DNA from 3 places in the Nonomuraea sp. NPDC049714 genome. Region 3 is predicted to be linked to each of the others. Evidence: riboswitches for the same ligand, from Rfam matches in the RefSeq annotation. Region 3 holds a riboswitch; each other region holds the start of a gene.

Region 1 (7,252 bases), on a different contig from region 3:
GCGCGACGGCAAGCCGATGACGCTGACCGTCTCGCTCATCGCCCAGGACCGGCCCAAGCCCGACGACCCCGACACCATCGAGCGCAACGTCGGCTTCCTCGGCGTGCTGCCCACCCAGGTCATGCAGACGCAGAGCGTCGGCGCGGTCTTCGGGCACATGGCGGAGCTGACCGGCCGGGTGGCGCAGTCGCTGGTCAACCTGCCGGAGAAGATGGTCGGCGTCTGGCACGCCGCCTTCTCCGGCGAGGAACGTGACCCCGAGGGTCCGGTGGGCGTCGTCGGCGCCGGGCGCATGGGCGGGGAGATCCTCGCCTCCGACCTGACCGGGCTGCAGAAGTTCGCCATCTTCGTCAACCTGCTGGCCGGGTTCAACCTGGCGATCGGCATGTTCAACCTGATCCCGCTGCTACCGCTCGACGGCGGCCACATCGCCGGCGGGCTGTGGGAGGGCGTCAAGCGTGGTTACGCCCGGGTCATGCGCCGCCCCGAGCCCAACTACGTCGACATCGCCAAGGTCCTGCCGCTCACGTACGCGCTGGCGCTCGTCATGATCATCATGGCCGGGTTGCTCGTCTACGCCGACCTGATCAATCCGCTGCGGCTCACGGGCTGACGTCCCCGTCGCCGGTCATCCCGTCGATCCGCTCGCGCAGCAGGTCGGCGTGGCCGTTGTGGCGCGCGTACTCCTCGATCATGTGCATCATGATCCACCGCAGTGAGACGGCCTGGTCGTCCCGTCCCCGCTTGGCGAGCGCGTCCAGGGACACACACCTGGCCGCCTTGCGGGCCAGCGCCACCTCCTCGCGCCACTGCGCGGACGTCTCCGCCCAGGTGGCCGTCCCCGCCTCGGTGAACTCGGCCAGCTCGGGGTAGAGGTGCGGAATGTCCTCACCCGCCAGGCGGCGCCGGAACCAGGAGCGCTCCACCTTGGCCAGGTGCCGCACCAGCGCCATCAGCGACAGCGTCGACGGCGGCGCCGACGCCAGGCGCAGCTGCTCGTCGCTGAGGCCCCGGCACTTGAGCAGCAGCGTCTCGCGATGCCAGTCGAGCCACTCGTCCAGCATCTCGCGCTCGCCGGCGATGTAGGCCGGATAGGGATACTCCCGCATACTCTCCGATTATGGACCCTCTTGCAGCATTGAGAGAGATCTGCCGCGCCCTGCCCGAAACGACCGAGCGACTCAGCCACGGTGAGCCCACCTGGTTCATCCGGGGCAAGAAGACGTTCGTCATGTACGCCGACCACCACCATGACGACCGGCTGGCCTTCTGGTGTGCCGCTCCCGCGGGTGTCCAGGAGGAGCTGGTGGCCGCGGATCCGGGGCGGTTCTTCCGCCCGCCGTACGTGGGCCACCGGGGCTGGCTCGGCGTCTACCTGGACGTCGACGACGTCGACTGGGAGGAGATCGCGGAGATCGTGGTGGACGCCTATCGCCAGATCGCGCCCAAGTCCCTTGTCGAGCTGATTCAGGTCAGGCCTCACTGAAAACCGTACGCGGCGATCGACGGCGCGCGCTCGGCCGGCTCCTGGCTCAGCTGTACGCGGGTCATCGCAGCGCTGATCGATGACCGTTCCGTCCCTGGTTGAGTCCCGAGATCGCCTGACGGCCACGGCGGTGCTTCGCGCGGCGCTGGTGAGTCCTCAGCCCCGGGTGAACGGTGCCAAAGTGGGCCCGAAGGCCGCGCCGAGGACGAGCCATCCGAGGATGACGATGAGCCAGAGCACGGCGCGTCTGCTCGGCGGGGGGCCGCCGCGTAGCAGGGAGACGCCCAGGGGGACGAACGCGGCGCAGAGTCCGCCTGCGGCGATGACGGATGCCAGCGCACGTCCCGCCACGCTGAGTAGTAGTCGCCGATGCCGTTGATCATCGATGACAGCCCGAGGCTGTCGGTCAGGTGGAAGGCCAGGTGATCGGTGCCGAACTGGAAGGTTCGGGTGAACAGGCCGACGATCACCAGACAGCCGCCCCACAGACCCCACAGCGGGCTGGTGGCGGCGATCCTCTGCGCCAGCGTCATGACCGCCGGACACAGCAGGATGATCCCGCAGGCGAAGCAGGCGTAGGCGGCGGTGATGAGGGCGGGGTGCCGGGTGTAGGCGGCGAGCTGGTCAGGGAAGAAGTAGTGGAACTGGGCGCGTAGCAGAATCCCGGCCATGAGCAGGGCGGGACCGCAGGTCAGACCGATGGCGCTCACCCATCGTCCGGGAAACGGGGGCTGTCGGCTCAGGTTGGCCGTGGCGTTGGCGGCGCGCCGGTCCGCCTCGGCCTGGCGCCACCGCGTGACTCGCCCGTGAAGCTCGATGTCCATGCGTTCCGCCCATCTCGTCGGTGCCGGATGCATCAGCATGGTGATGGGCGACGCGGCGCGTCCGGCTCAGGTCGCATCTTGGTGCGGCATGCACGAGCCAGGTACGACCACAGACGGATGCGAGATGTCCTACGGTGGGCAGATGCCGGACGGCCTTGCCGGGCGATGACTTCTCGTCATGAACTGGGCTCGGCGACTCGGCCGCCTGCGTCATCGCCTCCAAGAACTCGGCGTGAGGGGCTTCGTCAGCCAGCATCGAGAGGGCGTCATCGATCCTGTAGGAACAACGGCACGGGTCTCCACGAGCTGGCGTAGTTCAGATCCGCTCCGCCGGTGTCTCAAAGATCACTCACGCCGCCAACACCTGGCCATGCTGGGGGTCAGCCGAGATAACGGAATTCCGGCCATGAGAGGATCGCGAACTCTCTGACCTGCGAAAATATCGAAGTACCAAGCTCCGTCGTAGGGCTCGCGCCAGCCGTACTTCCGAGTCACCCGTACCCGCCGGCGGCCGCGAGTGACCGGAGCTTTCCGCCATTGGCGTCGAGCCAGCGGTTCGTGTCCTCCAGCTTGCGGATCCGGTCGGCGACCTCGCCGAACTGTGCCTTCCCGTTCAGCCAGAGGCCCGCCCGCCACAGGACGCTGCCGACCGCCCGGGCGAGGAGAAGCCGGGGCAGCGCGTCGGCCTCGGCGGCGTCCAACGGGCGAACCGAGGCGTACCCCCGGAGGAAGGCCGCCGTGCCGAGCTGCCAGTCGCGCGACTCCAGGGCCCCGCTGTAGAACAGCGCTGCCATCACGTCCTGGACCAGAAAGCCGACCCCGGCGAACTCGAAGTCAAGCAGCCCGCTCACCTCCCCGGTGTCCTCGTCCACCAGCACGTTCCAGGCCGCCAGGTCACCGTGGATGACCTGGGTCGGCAGCGCGCCGCAGCCTGCGGACCACTCCCGCCCGACACGGCGTGCCACGGCGTCGAGGCGGGCGGCCCGCTCCGCGCTGATCCCGGCGGCGCGCAGCTGACGGCAAAGGACGCCGATGTGCGGCACGGCGGGGTGCGCCAGGAGAGGGTCACCTCGCCAGTCCCCCAGCCCGTCTTCTGGCGGCACGCCCAGCATCGCCTCGCCGAGCAGCCCGGCCGCCCGGCCGAAGCGCTCGAGTGCCGTCCGGTCCGTGAGGTCGGGCCGCACGCCGGGGATCCACCGGCAGACGGTGGCGGGCCCGGCCGCGGTCTCGATCACCGTGTCCCCGCTGGGCGCGGCGACTGGTTCGGGCACCTGGAAGGGAAGTCCGGCCCGCCGCAGCCGCTGCAGGATCCGGTGCTCGGTGCCGACCTGCGCGGCGGACAGGGTCTGGCTGACCCGGAGCACGAATTGGAGGCTCCCCTGGTGGAGCAGGAACGTCTGGTTGTTGGTCCCCTGCTCGGCTCGGCTGATCGTCGTATCCGGGGGAAAACCCCACGCTGCCGGCAGCCCGGCCATGAACTCCAGGTCGGCGGGCGCGATCATGCGCCCCATTCTGACGGCATGCCCAGGCTGGCGCGCAACCGGTTATAGGCCCTCTCGTATCAAGAGTCAGCAAGGGGTTCCGATTCTGGCCAACCAGCCAGGGCCGCGCTTTTCTGACTCGGGTAGAGTTGAGGTACGACCAGAAGCGGCCATCAGTCGATCGTGATCGTAATCTCGGAAGTACGACTGGCGCGCGAGTCCCACGACGGAGCTCGGTACCTCGATATTTTCGCAGGTCAGAGAGTTCGCGATCCGCTCATGGCCGGAATTCCTGTTACCTCGGCTGACCCCGATGCTGGCTCAGCGTAAGTCCAAGGAGTTTGCCGATAACGGGCGTAGGCGAGCAGGACGCTGTTGTGGTCGGGACGGGCATCGATGCCGAGCTGGGTTAGGCGGCGGGACAAGCTGCTGGGGTGCCGGGGCTGGCCGGGGAAGAGCCAGGTTCCGTCGTGGAGGTGGCGAGCGGTGACCTCGCTGCGCAGGGTGGGGAGTTGGTTGATCAGGTCGGCGAGTGGGCCAGGAAGAACGACGGTCGTGGCACCGAGGCTGAGTTCGGTGCGCCCGTCGTCGCGATGATGGATGCGGCTGCGGGTGAGTAGGGCGATCCGGCTAACCTGCTGAGCGAACAGCAGGACCAAGAGGCCGGCGACCCGGTCGGCGGTCGGGAGGGTGTCTTCGGTCAACAGGCGTCGTGCTTGCGCCCATCGGTGGTCGTCCGGGGTGAACTGGGACCCCTCGGTGCTGTTCGCGAGCTGAGGACTGCCAAGCCAGGCGTCCAGGTCGATCTGTCGACAGGTGGCCAGGGTGCGGCCTCGGCTGGCAGGCAGTTGGCCACGCACCAACGCACAGGACGACCTCGGCAGAGTCCACCCTCACATACCGACGACCAGCTAAAACGCCTTCTTCAAGAGTGCGAATAGCTCATCAGATGCTATTCGTCCTCCTATCAGTGCATGGATACGTGCACGTGGTCGTAGTGGTTCTCGGTGACGCTGCCGCGGTCGGACATCGTGCTCCAGCCGGAGCCGTGGTTGATCCGCTGCTTCCAGATGACGTACTTGACGCCGAGCTTGTCGCGGTTGTCGACGGTCCACTCCGCGATGCTGTCGCCGAGCGCGTTGTGGACGGCGCTGGGGAGGCTGCCGCCGGTGCTCATCATGAAGTCGCACGCCCGGCCCAGCGGGTGCTCGCCGCCGCCACCCGAGCGGAAGCAGCCGACCGCGAACGGCAGCTTGAAGTTCTTCTGCAACTGCTCGCGCATCAGCCGGGTGCGGGCGGTGATGTTGTCGGGGCCCGACGGCAGCTGAGGCGCCCAGCTGCCGTCGGAGCGGCGGCCGGTGCTGAACGGGACGAGGTCCTTGAGCTTCTTCTGGATGTCGCCGATGACGTCCTCGGCCTCGTCGCGCTGCTCGGCCACCTCGGCGGTGTCGGCGCTGATGTCGCGGGCCAGCGCCGCCGCCTCGTCCGCGGCGTTCTTCTTCTCGTCGCGCGCGTCGAACACGTCCTGAACCAGGGCCGTCTGATCGGCGGTGACCTGCTCCAGCAGGGCCGCGGCGGCGCCGTCGGGCGGCACCACCAACGCCGGAAGCGGCATGCCGCCGTTCTGATAACGCAGATTGGCGAGCTCGGCGACGCGCCCACGGGCGGCGGTGAGCGCCTCCTCGGCGGCGGCGAGCCGTTTCTCGGCCGCCTCGGCGGCCTGCTTGGCCTTGGCCAGCTCGACCCGCTTGAGGTTGTAGCGCTCGATGAGCTTGTCGACCTTCTGGTTCAGCCCTTTGAGCTCGTTACGGAGCTCGGCCTCGCTCGGTTTGGGCTCAGCGGTGGTGGAGGTGGTGGTGACGGTGGTCGCGGACGACACCGTCGCTGGAATGAAGATCACCGCCGCCGCGCTGATGACGCCGATGGCAAGGTGCGCGGGGGACGCTGCCGCCACGAACGGGTTCCTCTCCCTCAGCCGACCGGGTTAGCTGACGGGTTCGGGTCAGAGAGCTCCCTACCACCGAAGTGGATTCACCCCAGATGCGGTGGGTCCCCGGCTCCAGGCGACTCGCCCGGATTAGGCGTGGCACAGCGTTACGGCCATGCCTCAAGGGATATTAGTGGTAGATCCCGGGTAACGCGACTCCAATCGGAAATCAATCAGTGATCTACCTGTGATCGAAGCATGCGCGCGGCCTCTTCCGGGAGCACGTCGTTGACGAAGGCGCCCATGGCCGACTCCGATCCTGCCAGGAACTTCAGCTTGCCGGGCGCCCGCCGGATGCTGAACAGCTCCAGGTGCAGATAGCCCAGCTCACGGTCCTGCCGCACCGGCGCCTGGTGCCAGGCGGAGATGTACGGCATCGCGACGTCGAACAGGCCGTCCAGGGCCCGCAGGACCGAGGTGTAGAGCGGCGCGAAGGCGGACCGCTCGGCCTCCGACAGCGCGGCCAGGTCCGGTACCTGCCGGTGCGGGTAGAGGTGCACCTCGAACGGCCAGCGGGCGGCGGCGGGCACGAAGGCCGTCCACAGCTCGTTCGCCGCCACCACCCGGGGCCCGGCCCGCTCGGCGTCGAGCACGTCGGCGTACAGGTTGCGGCCCTGATGCCGCTCGGCGTACCGGCGGGCGGCGGCGAGCTGCAGCTTGGTCCTGGGAGTCACGTACGGGTAGGCGTAGATCTGGCCGTGCGGGTGGAAGAGCGTGATGCCGATCTCCTCGCCGCGGTTCTCGAAGCAGAAGACCTGCTCCACGCCCTCGATCGCGGACAGCTCCGCCGTGCGGTCCGCCCAGGCCTCCATGACCAGCTCGACCTGCTCGTCGGAGAGCCGGGAGAAGGAGGAGGAGTGCTCGGCGGTGAAGCACACCACCTCACACCGTCCCAACCCCGGCCGGACCTCACTCAGCCCGCCCGCTTCCTCATAAGAGCCGATATTTCCGGAAAAGGACGGGAAGCGGTTCTCGAACACCACCACGTCGTAGTCGTGCGCCGGGATCTCCGACGACCGGGTGTCGGACGACGGGCAGAGCGGGCATTCGTCGGCCGGCGGCAGGAACGTACGCGTCTGCCGGTGCCCCGCCATCGCGATCCACTCTTCGGTCAGCGGGTCGTAGCGCAGCTCGGAGGCCACCGGCCGCGGCCCGAGGGGTCGCCGGTCGATCGCGCTCCGGTCGGCGTCGTCGCGCCGGTCGAAGTAGATCAGCTCCCGGCCGTCGGCCAGATGGGTGATGGTGCGCTTCACTGCGAGCCCTCCGCGATGATCAGTTCGCCGGCCCGTTCGGCCAGCTCCATACGTGCGTCCTCGGGCAGCCCCGCGTCGCTGATGACCACGTCGGCCTCGGTCAGCTCGGCGATGGTGCTGATGCCGATCGTGTTCCACTTGGTGTGGTCGGCCGGTACGACCAGCCGGTGCGCGGCGGTCACCAGCTCCCGGTCGGTCTCGGACTCGAGCAGGTTGGGCGT
Region 2 (7,252 bases), on a different contig from region 3:
ATCAACAACGTGACGCGCACTCAGCTGTGGACCGCGGGAATGTCGGAGTCCTTGGTCCGCCACCGCATGGCGGACAAGGCCGGCCGGCTGGTCGGCGACTACCTGGACAACCTGGCCGCGGGCACCAAGGCGCTGCCCCTGCCGATGGCGCTGCGCCCGATGCTGCACGTCGGGGACGGTCACCTCGACTCGCGTTCGCCGCTGAGCCCGCTCGCCGGCTCCTACGTCGACGCGGTCCGCCGTACGGACGAGGCCAAGCAGCGGGTCGCCGGCCTGCAGGAGCGGGGCCGTACGCAAGAGGCGAGACAGGCGGGCGGGGAGCTCAGACAGGCGCGCAGGGACCGGCGGGAAGCGTGGAACGCGCTGAAGGAGCACCTCGACGGGGTGACGCCACGCCTGTGGGACGAGATGCGCTGGCACGCCGACATGGTGCACGACGCGATGACGCGGCTACCCGGCGTCGGCTCACCGGAGAACCCCGTGCAGGCGTACCGGGGGGACTGGATCACCCCGGTACACTCCCCCATCTACGGCTCCCGGCTGCACCCGCACGGGACCGCCCGGGAGTTCCTGAGCGTGAGCGGGCTGCTGGAGGTGGCCATCCGGTTCATGGCGGAGAATCCGGCCGGCGACCGCAAGGTCCTGGTCGTCTATCGGCTCACCGGGCGGCAGGCGCGCGACATCTCCGTCTTCTCCTCCTTCGCCGAGGACCAGGAGTCCGTCTTCCCACCGCACTCGCGTACGCGCCGGGTCGACGATCCGGAATCGGCCGCGCGGCTTCGCGAGGAGGCGGACCGGCTGGCCGCGGACATGGTCGTCCGGGGCGTCATCCCGGAGGCGCCGCGGTCCTATGAGATCATCGTGATGGAGGAGAGCTGACGTGAGCGCCGAGTGGGGCGAGCTGGACGAGAGGGCGTGGCGGCTCTACAGCGGCGCGCACAGGCTGCTGCTCCGCCTGGCCGGTCAGGTGCCCGACGAGCTGATCACCCGGGTCCGCGCCATGCTGGCCAGGGGTGAGCTGTCCTACCTGCCCGACACGGTGACCATGGCGGCGGTGGCGGGCGGGGTCGCGCTGACGGCCGAGGAGGTCGCCGTCCTGCGCGAGATGCTCGCCGCGCTCGGCGCGGACGGTGACCCGGCGGGCACCGACGCGGTCGCGGTCGCGGCCGGCACACCCGCGACGGATCACGTCTTCTCCCCCGATGCGGCTCGGCCGGCACGCGTGCCCGCCGGGCTCGACCTGACGGACGGCGTCCCTGGCGAGTTCGCCGACCTGGAGGACGAGCTGTTCGACCTCACCGACCACCTCGCGGTCGACGCGCTGAGCGAGCACGCGGGCGTCGTGGAGGTCCGGCGCGCCTGGCGTGCCGGCCCCTCGGGGCCGCGCCGCGTCTATCTGGCCGAGGTGGACCCAGGTGTCCCTGCCTGGGAGCTCGCCCTGGAGGCGCAGGACGAACTGCTGGAGATGGGCGAGCACGATCCGCAGGTCGAGGTCTACTGGACCGGCGACGACCTGCCCTCGTACCACCGGTCCGCACACGCGTCCGCCATCCTCCTGTGGAGGCGCCCCGATCCTGCGTGAGGCGCCGCCGGACGGCCCTTCCGGGAGGTCTCTCAGGGGAGTTTCGCCGCCTGTGGCTTGCCGTGCTCCCCGAACAGCTCCCGCATCTGGCGAGGGTCGTGCGCGGTCGCGAGCGACAGGGTCAGCAGGAGCCGCGGCCTGCGCCTGCTGGAACCGCTGCGGCGAGGGGGTGCCCCTCATGCTTCGAGAAACGGCCGTCCAGGTAAGTCACGCCGACCGGTGACCTGGGAGGAGCGGCCTCCCCACCTCCGGGTGGCTACGCTGGTCGGGTGACCCTCGAACTCCCATACGACGAAGTGCCGGCAGATCCCGAGCAGCGCAGGCCGTGGTTGAGGAAGATCGCGTGGTGGGTGGCCACGGTCTTCGTCGGCGGCTTCGCGATCGCGCAGGGCCTCACCAGCGGCGTGGTGGCCTCCGTCGCCGTCCTGCTGTTCTTCGCGTTGCCCGACATCGCCCGCGTGATCAGGCTGCGTAAGACCACCCTGCTGTACCGCGCGGTGCACGAGCCGTGGGTGCCGCTCGTGTTCGTGATCGTCTACTCCCTCAGCCCGCTGTTCTGGGCGCCGCTGTTCACCGCCGGGCTCGGCTGGCTCACCCGGTCCCTGCTCATCCGGGCCCTCCGCTACGGACTGCCCCGGCTGCTCTGAGCGGCGCACCGGTCCGGGCCCCGCTGTCCGTACGACGCGGCGGGCGGTCGCGTACACCGTCCGCGCGCCGCGCTTCAGGAACCCGGACCATCCTGCGCGTGCTGCCCTGCGTCGACGCCGGCACCGCGACGCCCGAGGTCCTCGACGTCCTGTCCGTCGAGCGCGACCGCATCGCGGCGAAGATGGCCGAGCTGGAGCATGCTCTGGCCCAGCTGGACCGGGTGATCGACTTCGCCCGGCACCCGGATCACTGTTCCCCCCGTACACCGGGTGCGACTCCCTCGTGGGCGGGCGATCATAACGATTCTTGACCGATTTATACCCGTTTGCTACGTTTGGGGCTTGCGAGCGGCGGTCCCGTACATGCGGCCGTTGCTGTTCATTGCCCGGACCGTGCCTTCGCGCGGCCGCCTAATCCGCCGTCAGGCGGAGCCGGGGACCCACTCTTCTGGGGTGAATCAGCGCATGTCCGCGCTGTAGGGCACTTCCACGCCCGAACCCGTCAGCTAACCCGGTAGGCGGTATGGAAGCTAGGAGCAACCCTTTTTCATGCGTCTCACCAACCGGCTCAGCCATGCCCTGCTCGGCCTCGCCGTCGCCACCGGCGCCCTGACCGTCGGCGCCGGTGCCGCGCAGGCCGCCTCGCCGGCCGCCACTGCCGCCACTGCCGTCACCGCCGACGCCACGGCCGCCGCCCAGACCCGATCCCCCGTCACCGACGCTCCCGCCGTGCTCGGCAGCGCCGCGTACCTGATGGACGCGGAGAGCGGCGAGGTGCGCTTCAGCAAGGAGGCCGACCTGCGCCGGCCGGTCGCCAGCATCACCAAGGCGATGACCGCCTACACCGTGCTCAAGCAGGCCAAGCCGACGGACAAGGTCAAGATCACCACTGCGGACGTCCGGTACGGCGCGCAAGGCGGGGCGTCGGTGGCCTACCTGCGCGCGGGTGACGTCCTCACCGTCGAGGACCTGCTGTACGGGCTGATGCTGCCTTCGGGGGCCGACGCGGCGCACGCGCTCGCCCGCGCCTACGGGCCGGGCGTGAAGACGTTCGTCGCCGAGATGAACGCCACCGCCCGCGAGCTCGGCATGAACGACACCATGTACGTCAACGCCGACGGCATGCCGTACCAGGGCGGCGGCTACTCCACCGCCCGTGACCAGGCGATGCTCGCCAAGGCGCTGCTGGACGACGAGACCCTCAGAACGGTCACCTCGACCCGCTACCACTCGGTCAGCGCCACGTCCGAGCACGGCTCGTACAGCTGGAAGAACACCAACCGGCTGCTCGGCAACCCGGGCGTCCTCGGCGTGAAGACCGGCTACACCCGGGCCGCGGGCTACACCCTCGCCTTCGCGGCCGAGCACGACGGCGACCGTCTCATCGGCGTACTCCTCGGCGAGACCGACTCCAGCCGCCGCTTCGAGACCGCGCAGGCCCTGCTGGACTGGGCGGCGGCCGCCGACGACCGGTGAGCCCGGCACGCGGTCCTAGAGCCACCGGGGCAGCTCCGGCGCCGGTCGGCCGCCGAGGCCGGTGACGGCGTCCGTCCCCCGGCCGGAGAGGTACGCCGCGAGGCCGGCGAGGGTGCCGGTCACCGGGATGGAGCCGCCGGCGCCCGCGGTGGACCACTCGCCGTCGTGGTCGGTGGCCGTGACGGTGAGCGCGGGGCCGTCACCGGCGCCGGACCGTTTGGCGGTGATGTCGCCGATCAAGGCGGCGAGAAAGTCGGCCGGGAGAGCGTCGAAGCCCACGCCCGCGCCCAGGTCGACCGCGTGGACCATGACCTCACGGGCCCGCATCCAGGGGATCTCGCCGGCCGGGACGGTGCGGCCCTGGGCGGTGCGGACCTGACGGGCCCACTGCCGCTCGTCCAGCTCGGCGAGCCGCTCCTGAAGCGTGCCGGCGGACCGCGTGGCCCAGGCGCGCAGCTCGGCCGCCGGCCGGGCGGCACCGGCCTCGATGTCGGCGTCACGCTGCGCCGGGGAGGCGTACATCGGCGTCTCCTCCCCGGTGCGCGCCCACTGTGCCAGGTTGACCAGCGCGTCGGCGTTGGCGGCGACGTGGGCCAGCAGGTGGCCGCCGGTCCAGCCGTCGAGCGCCGTCCGCCGGAGCAGCCGGTCGTCCGGCAGGGTGTCCAGGGCGCCGAAGAAGATCTCGGTACCCTGGGCCGTCCAGCGCAGGCTGTCGGCGCGGCTCCTGCCCGCGGCCATCAGGCCACCGACTCGGCGACGGCCTTGGCCTCGGACCGGCCCAGTCCGGTGATCTCGGTGGTCAGGACGCTGCCGTCGGCGAGGTACCGGGCGGGCTTCCGGGCGTGCCCGACCCCGCCGGGGGTGCCGGTGGCGATGACGTCACCCGGGTTGAGCGTGACGATCGTGGAGACGTAGCGCACCAGGTCGACGGGGTCGAACACGAGGTCCGAGGTGTCGGCTCGCTGCACGGTCTCGCCGTCGACGGATCCGGTCAGGGTGAGCGACGGCCGGGTGCCGCCGGGCAGCTCGTCGGGGGTGACCAGGTACGGGCCGAACGGCGTGCTGCCTTCCCAGGTCTTGCCCTGCAGCCACATCGCCGAGCGGTACTGCCAGTCGCGCATGGTGACGTCGTTGAACAGGGCGAACCCGGCGATGGCCGCGACGGCGTCGGTCTCGCCGGCGCGCCGCACGGTCTTCCCGATGACGACCGCGAGCTCGGCCTCCCAGTCCACCTGCCCGGATTCCGGCGGGAGCCGGATCTCGTCGTCGGCCCCGATGAGCGCCTCGGCGTACTTGGCGAACAACGTGGGGTGGCGCGGCAGCTCCCGGCCCATTTCGAGGATGTGGTTGCGGTAGTTCAGGCCGACACAGACGATCTTGCCGGGGCGGGGGACGACCGGCGCGTAACCGACGCTCGCCACTGTGCTTCCCGTCGCCCGCGCGGCTCGCGCGGCCCAGTCCGGCTGGGCGAGCAGCTCGCCGACGTCGTTGAGGCCGAGGTCTACCAGGGTCTCCCCTTCGACGCGCACGGCCCGGGTGGCGCCGCCGGCGGTGCGGATGGTGGCGAGCTTCATGCGTTCCGTCCTTCCACGTGGGCGCGGTCGAGGTGCAGCGCCTCGAAGATCGGCCCGTCACTGAATCTGAAGAGATCGAGGGCGCCCGCGTCGGAGTCGGACGCCGAGGCCTCGGACCTGGCCGAGAACGACGTCCAGGACGGGACGACGAACAGATCGCCCCGGGTGACCGACCAGGACACGTCGCCGACCGTGACCCGCCCGCTGCCGTCGAAGACCTGGTACACCGAGGAGCCGACCTCCTGGCGAGGCGCGGTCTCCGCGCCGCTCCGGATCCGGTGCATCTCCACCCGGATGGTCGGCAGCACGTCGCCGCCCGTGGTGGGATTGGTGTAGCGCACCGCCGCGTGGCCGGGCTCCACGGTCCCGGCATGGCCTTCGGCCTCGAGGTCGAGCTGGTCCGTCAGCGCGCGGTCGGTGTCGGCCCACCGGTAGGCCAGCAACGGGGTGCCGGGCTGGGATCCGGTGACCGAGACCGGGCGCAGGCCGGGATGGCCCCACAGCCGCTCCGATCGGGACCGTTCGGGGGTGGTGCGTTCGGCCGCGCTGATCTCCTCCCGGCCGAACTCGAAGAACTGGGCGTCGGTGGCGTACTGGAAGGGGATGTCCAGGCCGTCGATCCACGCCATCGGCTCGCCGGTGGCGTTGTGGTGGGCGTGCCAGTTCCATCCCGCCTGGGGCAGGAAGTCCCCGCGGCGCATCGGCACCGGATCGCGGCCGACCACGGTCCAGACGCCCTCGCCCTCGACGACGAACCGGAACGCGTGCTGGGTGTGCCGGTGCTCCGGGGCGTCCTCGCCCGGCATCAGGTACTGGATCGCCGCCCACAGCGTCGGCGTCGCGAACGGCCGGCCGGCCAGCGCCGGGTTCGCCAGCGCGATCGCCCGCCGCTCCCCGCCCCGGCCGACGGGCACCAGGCGCCCCGCCCGGCCCGCCAGAGCGAGCAGGCTCTCCCACCGCCACAGGTGCGGGACCGCCCTGGAACGTGGGTGCGGCGGCATCAGGTCACCGATCTCGGTCCACAGCGGGACCAGCAGCTCCTGCTCGAAGCCGCGATACAGCTCCTCCAACGCCGCTGACGGCGTCGGCTGGTCCGGCGAGTCGACCACGGTGAGACGAACCGGCGAGTTCGCGGTCTCGGTCATGTCTGGCTCCTTCGGCTCACTCATCAGTCGGTGACCTCCACGACCACCGCGCCCGCGCTGTCCCCGGCGGCGCAGCCGGTGAACAGGCCGCGGCCGCCGCCTCGCTCGCGCAGCGCCTCGATCAGCTCGGCGATCGCGCGGGCTCCCGTGGGCCCCTGCGGGTGGCCGTAAATCAGGCTGGAGCCGTACGGGTTCATCCGCTCCAGCGGGAAGCCCGTCCGGCGGGCGAAGTACAGGTCGTTGACCGCGAACGGATTGTGCGTGGTCACCAGGTCGATGTCGGTGATGTCCAGCCCGGCGTCGTCGAGCGCGGCACGCGCGGCGGGCACCGGGGCCTTGGGCATGCGCGCCGGCTCCACCCGCGCGAAGGCGACGGCCAGCAGCCGGGCCACGCCCGCTCCCCCGCTCATCTCCCGGGCCAGAGCGGCGCTGGTCACGACCATGCCGGCCGTGCCGTCCGCCGGGTGGGTCTGGGACCCGTAGGTGATCACTCCGTCCGGGGAGGCGGGCGCCAGCTTGGCCAGGCCCTCCGCGCTGGTGTCGTACACGCCGTGGTCCTCGGCGACCACGGTCACCGCTCCCCGGCGTCCCGGCACGTGCGCCTCCACCAGGTAGCGGCGCTGGAAGGCGCGGTCGCCGGCGAGCGCGGCGCGGTACTGCTCGTAGCGGAGCAGCGTGACCTCGTCGATCTCCTGGCGCGTGTAGCCCTCGTCGGCGGCGACGTTCTCGCCGGTGTCGAGCATGGACTGGCCGGTGGCCGGGTCCTGGCGCATCGGATCGAGCACCCAGTGCTCGGTCACGGGCGCGCCGCCCGGCCGGGACGCCGAC
Region 3 (7,252 bases):
GAGGACGCCCTCGCCATCCACCGGCTCGGCGACCGCCTCGACGCCTACGCCATGATCGAGACGCCCACCGTCCTCCTCGGCGGCGACCGCAGCCCGGCTCATCTCGGCGACCGCCTCGACATCCTGGCCCGCACCATGCCGGACACGGTGCGCGTGGTGCTGCACGGGCAGGGGCACAGCGCGCACGCGAAGGCCCCCGCCGACGTCGTCGACGTCGTGGCAGCCCTCGCCGTCAAGGTCCTGCGCTGAGGCCCGGCCCGCCGGTGCCCGACCGCACCGGTCTGGGAGCGTGAGGCCGGTCGTCAGCGGTTCACGTACACGTTGCCGAACGTCACCTGCGGCGTGCTACCGGCGAAGTTGCCGTCCACCTCGGCCCGTTCGGCCGCGTTCGGGTTCGGGTTGGTGCAGCTCACCCCGGCGCTGGAGCCGGACATCAGGTCCGAGCAGCGGCCGGTGCGCCGGTCGGGCAGGCCGAGGATGTGGCCGATCTCGTGGGCGGCGATGCGCACCGGGTTGTAGCCCTGGTCGGTTGCCTGCCTGCCCATCCAGATCGTGCCCCGGCCCAGGCTGGTGGGCAGCGCCCGGGGCCAGCCGTCGTCGGCGCGCACGGTGAAGTGGGCGGGTGTGCCCGGTTCCAGCCGGACGTTGGCGACACTGGAGTTCCAGATCTGCGCGGCCTGGTCCACCGCGCCCCGGAACTCCGCCGCCCGGCTCGCGTCGTACCTGAGCACCCTGACCAGGGTGATGGCCTGGGCGGGGGAGCTGATCAGAAGGAAGGAGAGGGTGAGCAGGAGGGAGAGGGCGAGTCGAAGGGGGCTTGGCATGGGGGGCTCCTCCGGGAGTGGCGACGCTGTCACGGTATGCGTGACACTCCCGGGAGGAGAGCTGGCAATTTGCCCCTATCGCGGTGTTATGCCCCCCGGGTGAGATAGCCGCCCATGGTGCGGAAGAGCTCGGTGGCGGGCAGGTCCGTGCCGTCCTCGGTGCGGACGCGTTCGATCACCAGCCCATGGCTGCGGCCCCGGCGGGCCTCCGCGCCGGCGACGATCACCACGCCGCCGCCCTCGCGGATGAAGACCCGGCCGGGGGTGCCGCCGTAGACGCCCTGGGACACCGAGGCCTTGAGCACGCGGACGCGGCGCCCGTTGTAGTGGGTGAAGGCGTTGGGGTACGGATCGGACTGGGCCCGGACCAGCCGGGCGATGTCCTCCGCGGGCCAGGTCCAGTCGATGTCGCCGTCCTCGATCGACCGCTTGTGGAAGAAGCTGGCCTTCGACCGGTCCTGCGGCGTCCAGTCGGTCCGGCCGGAGGCGATCAGGTCCAGCGCCTCGGCGACGATCGGGCCGATCAGGTCGACCGTGCGGTGGAACAGGTCGGTGGCGGTGTCCTCGGGCCCGACGGGCACGGCGCGCTGCACCACGATGTCGCCGGCGTCCAGGTCCTCGTCCATCATGTGCGCGGTGACGCCGACCTCCTCCTCGCCGTTGATCAGCGCCCAGATCAGCGGCGAGAAGCCCGCGTAGGCCGGCAGCAGCGAGTCGTGCACGTTGAGGGTGCCGTGGCGGGGCAGGCGGAAGATCTGCGGCGGGATCCAGGTCCGCCAGTTGTTGGCGACGATGAGATCGGGGTCGGCGTCCTTGAGCCGGGTCATCAGCTCCTCGTCGTCCGGCCGGTCGCGCAGCAGCACCGGGACGCCGTTGGCCTGCGCCAGCTCGGCGACCGAGTCGCTCCAGATCCTCTCGTACGCGTGGTCGCTCTGTGGGTGTGTCACCACGAGGACGACCTCGTGCTCGGAGTCCAGCAGCGCCTGGAGGGTGCGGTGCCCCCAGGTCTGGTAACCGAACATCACGACCCGCATGGGTGTCTCCTTGTCGAGGGGATCCGATCAGGTTAGGCTCGCCTTAATTAGGTCAGGCTAACCTAATTCAGGTAGGTCATCCACCCCTGAATCGGCCCGCCAGGAAGGCGCTACATTGTCCTCTACGGATCAGCACGTCCACGACCTCGTAGGCATCGGCTTCGGGCCGTCCAACCTCGCCCTTGCGATCGCCTTACGCGAGCACCATGCGCGGACGGGCCATCTGATAGACGCCGTGTTCCTCGACAAACAGCCCGCCTTCGGATGGCACCGGGGCATGCTGCTGGAAGGGACCACCATGCAGGTGTCCTTCCTCAAGGATCTGGTCACCATGCGGAATCCGGCGAGTGAGTTCAGCTTTCTCACCTATCTGCAGGACAAGGGACGCCTGCTCGACTTCATCAACCACAAGACCATGTTCCCCTCCCGGATGGAGTTCCACGACTACCTCGAATGGGCGGCCGCGCCCTTCGCCGATCAGGTGGAGTACGGATCCGAGGTCGTCGCCGTCACCCCGGTGGCCGTGGCCGGGACGGTCGAGTACCTGGACGTGGTCGTCCGTCAGAGCGACGGCACGCTGACCACCCGGCGCACCCGTGACCTGGTCGTCGCCGCCGGGCTCGAACCGGTCCTGCCGGAGGGCATGGTGAGCGACGAGCGCGTCTGGCACAGCGAGGAGCTGCTCGACCGGCTCCCCGGGCTGCGCGACCCGCGAAGGATCATCGTGGTGGGCGCCGGCCAGAGCGCCGCGGAGGTGACCGGCCACCTGCACGACACCTTCCCGGACGCCGAGGTGTGCGCGGTCTTCGCCAAGTACGGCTACACCCCCGCCGACGACAGCTCCTTCGCCAACCGCATCTTCGACCCCACGGCGGTCGACCACTTCTACTCCGCCCCCGACGAGGTGAAGTCGCGGCTGCTCGGCTACCACGCCTCCACCAACTACTCGGTGGTGGACCTGGAGGTCATCGACGAGCTCTACCGCCGCCACTACCAGGAGAAGGTGCGGGGCACCGAGCGGCTGCGCATCCTCAACGCCTCCCGGCTCGTCGAGGTGGAACCGGGCGAGACGGAGGTGCGCGCCACGGTGGAGTTCCTGCCGACGGGTGAGCGTGCCCCGCTGGACGCCGACGTCGTCGTCTTCGCCACCGGCTATCGCCCGGCCGACCCGCTGACCCTGCTGGGCGCCATCGGCGAGCACTGCGAGCGGCTTCCCGGCGGCGGGCTGCGGGTCGGCCGCGACTACCGGATCGCGACGTCGCCGGCGATGCGCTGCGGCATCTACGTCCAGGGGGCCACCGAGCACACCCACGGCCTCACCTCCACCCTGCTGTCCAACACGGCGGTCCGGGTGGGCGAGATCGTCCAGTCGATGGCCGGCCGGCTGCGCAGCCCGAACCCCTACGCCCTGTCGCGAGCGGCGTCCCGCTGATCCTCTGTCCCTGACTGCTTCCGAGGAGGAATCCGTACATGAGCACCAACCCGTTCGACGACGCGGAAGGCCGCTTCCTGGTTCTGGTCAACGCCGAGGGGCAGCACTCGCTGTGGCCCGTCTTCGCCGAGGTCCCCGCCGGGTGGACGGTCGCCTTCGCGGAGAACACCCGGCAGGCGTGCCTGGACTACGTCGAGGCCCACTGGACCGACCTGCGCCCCCGCTCACTCGCCGAGGCGATGGACGGCTGACCGTCGCGCCCCCTGCTCGGTCAAAGATCTACCTAGAGGCGGGAATCCCTTACAGGCAAGGGGTTGCGGCGTCCGACAGATGGAGTCGGGGTCTATGTGGATGTTTGTCCCTCTTGCGGGGACATTGGGGGTTATATACCTTCTCGGTCATTACGGCAGCCGGAACGGGGCTCCCCTAGACCATCCGTTGCCGAATCATTGACCGGACCGCGCGCTGCCCTGGTGGGACCCCCTGCCAGCCAGGGCAGTGCGCGGCCGCCTAATCCGCTCACGCGGAGCCGGGGACCCATTCTTTTCCGGGGTGAATCGGACGCCAGCCCAGCTGCGCCCGTAGGGCACTTCCCAGCCCGAACCCGTCAGCTAACCCGGTAGGCGGCATGGAAGCAAGGAGTCAACCCCCTCATGCTCGACCCCCGCCTGCGCACACCCCTCACCCGCGCCCTCGCCGGACTCGCCCTCGCAGCCGCGAGCCTGGCCATGGCAGGCCCCGCCCACGCGGCGCCGCCGGAGAACGCGCCCGTCGCCCAGGAACGCACCGTCCCGCTCACGTACGGCCAGGACGTCTCGAACTACCAGCCCGACCACGACTGGAACGCCAGCCCCGCCGAATTCGGCATCATCAAGGCGACCGAGGGCGTGACCTTCCGCGACCACGCCTTCGCCCGGCACTGGCGGGAACTGGACGCCAAGGGCATCGTCCGCGGCGCTTACCACTACGGCCACCCGGCCAACGACCCCATCGCCGAGGCCGAGCACTTCCTGTCCATGGTGAACTCCCAGCCCGCCAAGCCCGGCGACCTGCTGGTGCTGGACCTGGAGACCACCGACGGCCGCTCCGTCGCCGAGGTCAACGGCTGGGCCAAGACCTGGCTCGCCCACGTGAAGGACAAGACCGGCATCACCCCGATGTTCTACAGCGGCTGGAACTTCGCCGACACCTACGGCAAGGGGCTGGCCGAGTACCCGCTCTGGGTCGCCCACTACAGCAAGGCCAAGGGCACGGTCACCCCGCCGGCCGACTGGAAGTCCTGGGCCATCCACCAGTACTCCGACAACCCCGTCGACCAGAACGTCTCCCCGCTCACCCCCGGGCAGCTCCGCGCCCTCGGCCGCACCGCCTGAGCAGGCGCCCGCCGGCCGTCATCCGGCCGTCATCAGGCGGTCGATTCGCACAGGAAGATTGTCCGTCACTTAGAGTGATGAACCATGACGATGGATCCTGAGGCGGACCGGCTGGTGGGCGTCGCGGCACGGTTGTTCGCCGAGCTGGGGTTCGACGGGACGTCGATGCGCCTGATCGCCGACGCCGCCGGGGTCGACGTGGAGTGGCTGACCGCGCGGGCCGGCGGCAAGCATCAGCTGTACGCGGAGGTGATGCTGCGGGCGCATCGCGCCGAGCGTGAGGTCCTGAACGCGGCGGTGGCCGCCTTCACCCCGGCCAGGGAGGGGCTGATCGAGCTGGCGGACGCCTACCTGGACTTCTACGCCACCCATCCGCAGATCCTGGCGCTGTGGCTGCACCGATGGATGGGGGACGCCGCCGACGTGCCCGGCTTGGAGGACCTGTACTCGCGGCCGCTGTCGGCCCTCCTGCTCAACGCCGTACGGGACCTCATACCGGCCGACATCGACGCCGAGCATCTGCTCTGGACCGTGGTGTGGTGCGTGTACGGGTTCCTGGCCGGCGGCATGCGGTACCTCGACCCGCATCGCGGTCAGGGGCGGCGCGGACGGCCGCCGAGCACGGAGGAACTGGAGGACTTCCGCGCCTATCTGCACGCCATGATCATCCACATGACCACCCCGGTCAGCGGCTCGGCGCGCTGAAAGGGCGCGGCTCTGGCCGCTGTGAAGGTCAGCCGGCCGGCTGGGAGGCGCGCAGTTCGGCGGTGAGCTCGGCGGCCGTGGCGAGGTCGGTGGCGAGGGTCTCGCGGTCGGCGGGGGACAGCTCCAGCGCGCCGACCTCGGCGAGCAGGGTGGCCGCCGCCTCCCGTTCGCCGGTGCGCAGCCGCAGCTCGGCGAGGTAGACCAGGGCGGGCAGCCGCTCGGCGGGCGGCGCGTCGGCGTGCCGGGCCAGCCCGTTCTCCAGTACGCGCACCCCGGCGGCCTCGTCGCCGTGCGAGTCGGCCTGGCGCACGGCGGCGGCCACCACGCGTGCCAGCCGGCTCTGCGGCGCGGCCGGTTCCTCGTCTCCGTGCCGGTGGATCCGCAGCCAGTTGCCGCCCGGGTCGACCACGCTGAACCCGCCGGGCGCGCCCTGCCTGGCGCGAGGCCGGGTCATCCGCGGGATCCCGGACACCGGCACCTTCCCGAACGCCTCGCGCAACCCGGCGGCGAACGCCGCGTGCAGCGCCCACGTGTCCGGGACCAGTACGACCACACTGCCCATCGAGTCAGCGGGATCGAACCCGGGGACGCTGAAGAAGTGCAGCTCGATGCCGCCGCGCCGGACGGCGGCGAACGGGTTCGGGCGCTCCTGACGGTACGTCACGTCGAAACCGAGCGCGGTGTAGAAGGGCAGGACGTCGTCGAGGTCCCGGCAGGGCAGGCCTGGGATGGTGTACTCGGTGCGCATGTTGACACCGTACACTGTTCGGAGTTTTTCTGGAGGTCGTGAGATGGAGTACGCGGGGCGGGGTGACGCGGCGCGCACCATGGCGCTGCTCTGGGACGGGTTGCCGGCGCCCCGGCGCGGGCCGAGGCAGCGGCTCGACCTGCCGCGGATCGTCGACGCCGCGATCGCCGAAGCCGACAGCGCCGGTCCGGCCGCCCTGTCGATGCGGACCCTGGCGCAGCGGCTCGGCATCGGCACGGCGTCGCTGTACACCTACGTGCCGGGCAAGGCGGAGTTGCTGGAGCTGATGGTCGACCGGGTCGCGGGCGGTCAGCCGCTGCCCAGTGCCGACGCCGGTCGGCGGGCCGGGTTGCGCGACCTGGCGCGGTCCGACCTCGCCGCCTTCCGCGCCCATCCCTGGCTGCTGCAGGTGGCGACCTCGCGCACGGTCTTCGGCCCGAACGTCGTCACCCGCTACGAGGCCGCGATGGCCCTGCTCGACGGGCACGGCCTGGCGGCGATCGACGTGGCGGGATGCGTCGCGGCGGTGGAGGCGTACACCAGAGGCGCCGCCTCGGCGGTCGTCGAGGCCGAGCAGGCGCCCGCGCGGACCGGCAGCAGCGACGACGAGTGGTGGGAACGGCGCGCGCCGCTGCTGGGGGAGCGCATGGCCGGGCGCTTCCCCCGGCTGGCCGCGCTGGGCGAGGCCGGGGCGTTCGCCGTGTCGGACACCGCCCTGCCCTACACGCTGCAGCGGGCGCTGGACCGCTTCGCCTTCGGCCTCGACCTCGTCCTGGACTCCATCGACGCCCGCGTCGCGGCGGCGCGGGATCAGCCGATGCGCAGCGGCAGCGTACGAGGTCCGCGAACCTGACCTTTCGCCCAGGTCACCGCCTCGGGGTCGTCGAGGCTGAACCGGGGGATCCGCTCCAGCCAGACCTCCAGGGCGACCCGGAGCTCCATCCGGGCCAGGTGGGACCCCACGCACCGGTGAATGCCGAGGCCGAACGCGGCATGCCGGTTGACCTCACGATCGATGACGACCTCGCCCGCCCGGTCGAACTGCGCCGGGTCACGGTTGGCCGCCGGGAACGACAGCAGCACCCAGTCGTCGGCCTTCATGTCGACGTCATGCCAGCGCATGTCCTGCTTCACCA

What was found. Region 3 has a riboswitch for cyclic di-AMP ahead of ACIBQX_RS37035 (glycoside hydrolase family 25 protein). Riboswitches for the same ligand answer to the same signal wherever they lie in the genome.
Region 1: it holds a riboswitch for cyclic di-AMP, as region 3 does, so the genes downstream of both, ACIBQX_RS46755 (coiled-coil domain-containing protein) here and ACIBQX_RS37035 (glycoside hydrolase family 25 protein) in region 3, are expected to answer to the same signal.
Region 2: it holds a riboswitch for cyclic di-AMP, as region 3 does, so the genes downstream of both, ACIBQX_RS01135 (D-alanyl-D-alanine carboxypeptidase family protein) here and ACIBQX_RS37035 (glycoside hydrolase family 25 protein) in region 3, are expected to answer to the same signal.

What each region holds. Positions count from the first base shown of each region.
Region 1 covers NZ_JBITLM010000019.1:116,135-123,386, forward strand. Annotated here, with positions in the region: gene ACIBQX_RS46725 (M50 family metallopeptidase) at 1-613, shown strand, start outside; gene ACIBQX_RS46730 (DinB family protein) at 603-1,109, opposite strand; gene ACIBQX_RS46735 (MmcQ/YjbR family DNA-binding protein) at 1,121-1,486, shown strand; gene ACIBQX_RS46740 (hypothetical protein) at 1,480-2,310, opposite strand; gene ACIBQX_RS46745 (phosphotransferase enzyme family protein) at 2,802-3,812, opposite strand; gene ACIBQX_RS46750 (hypothetical protein) at 4,049-4,495, opposite strand; gene ACIBQX_RS46755 (coiled-coil domain-containing protein) at 4,759-5,745, opposite strand; cyclic di-AMP (ydaO/yuaA leader) riboswitch at 5,751-5,885, opposite strand; gene galT (galactose-1-phosphate uridylyltransferase) at 5,952-7,031, opposite strand; gene ACIBQX_RS46765 (DeoR/GlpR family DNA-binding transcription regulator) at 7,028-7,252, opposite strand, start outside.
Region 2 covers NZ_JBITLM010000001.1:212,271-219,522, forward strand. Annotated here, with positions in the region: gene ACIBQX_RS01115 (hypothetical protein) at 1-879, shown strand, start outside; gene ACIBQX_RS01120 (hypothetical protein) at 881-1,582, shown strand; gene ACIBQX_RS01125 (hypothetical protein) at 1,852-2,229, shown strand; gene ACIBQX_RS01130 (hypothetical protein) at 2,328-2,540, shown strand; cyclic di-AMP (ydaO/yuaA leader) riboswitch at 2,628-2,765, shown strand; gene ACIBQX_RS01135 (D-alanyl-D-alanine carboxypeptidase family protein) at 2,779-3,705, shown strand; gene ACIBQX_RS01140 (maleylpyruvate isomerase family mycothiol-dependent enzyme) at 3,721-4,443, opposite strand; gene ACIBQX_RS01145 (fumarylacetoacetate hydrolase family protein) at 4,443-5,279, opposite strand; gene ACIBQX_RS01150 (cupin domain-containing protein) at 5,276-6,424, opposite strand; gene ACIBQX_RS01155 (thiolase family protein) at 6,448-7,252, opposite strand, start outside.
Region 3 covers NZ_JBITLM010000012.1:35,649-42,900, reverse strand. Annotated here, with positions in the region: gene ACIBQX_RS37060 (alpha/beta fold hydrolase) at 1-249, shown strand, start outside; gene ACIBQX_RS37055 (snapalysin family zinc-dependent metalloprotease) at 303-824, opposite strand; gene ACIBQX_RS37050 (methionyl-tRNA formyltransferase) at 911-1,858, opposite strand; gene ACIBQX_RS37045 (lysine N(6)-hydroxylase/L-ornithine N(5)-oxygenase family protein) at 1,974-3,290, shown strand; gene ACIBQX_RS37040 (MbtH family protein) at 3,329-3,541, shown strand; cyclic di-AMP (ydaO/yuaA leader) riboswitch at 3,788-3,931, shown strand; gene ACIBQX_RS37035 (glycoside hydrolase family 25 protein) at 3,944-4,663, shown strand; gene ACIBQX_RS37030 (TetR/AcrR family transcriptional regulator) at 4,748-5,368, shown strand; gene ACIBQX_RS37025 (bleomycin resistance protein) at 5,397-6,116, opposite strand; gene ACIBQX_RS37020 (TetR/AcrR family transcriptional regulator) at 6,160-6,969, shown strand; gene ACIBQX_RS37015 (cytochrome P450) at 6,927-7,252, opposite strand, start outside.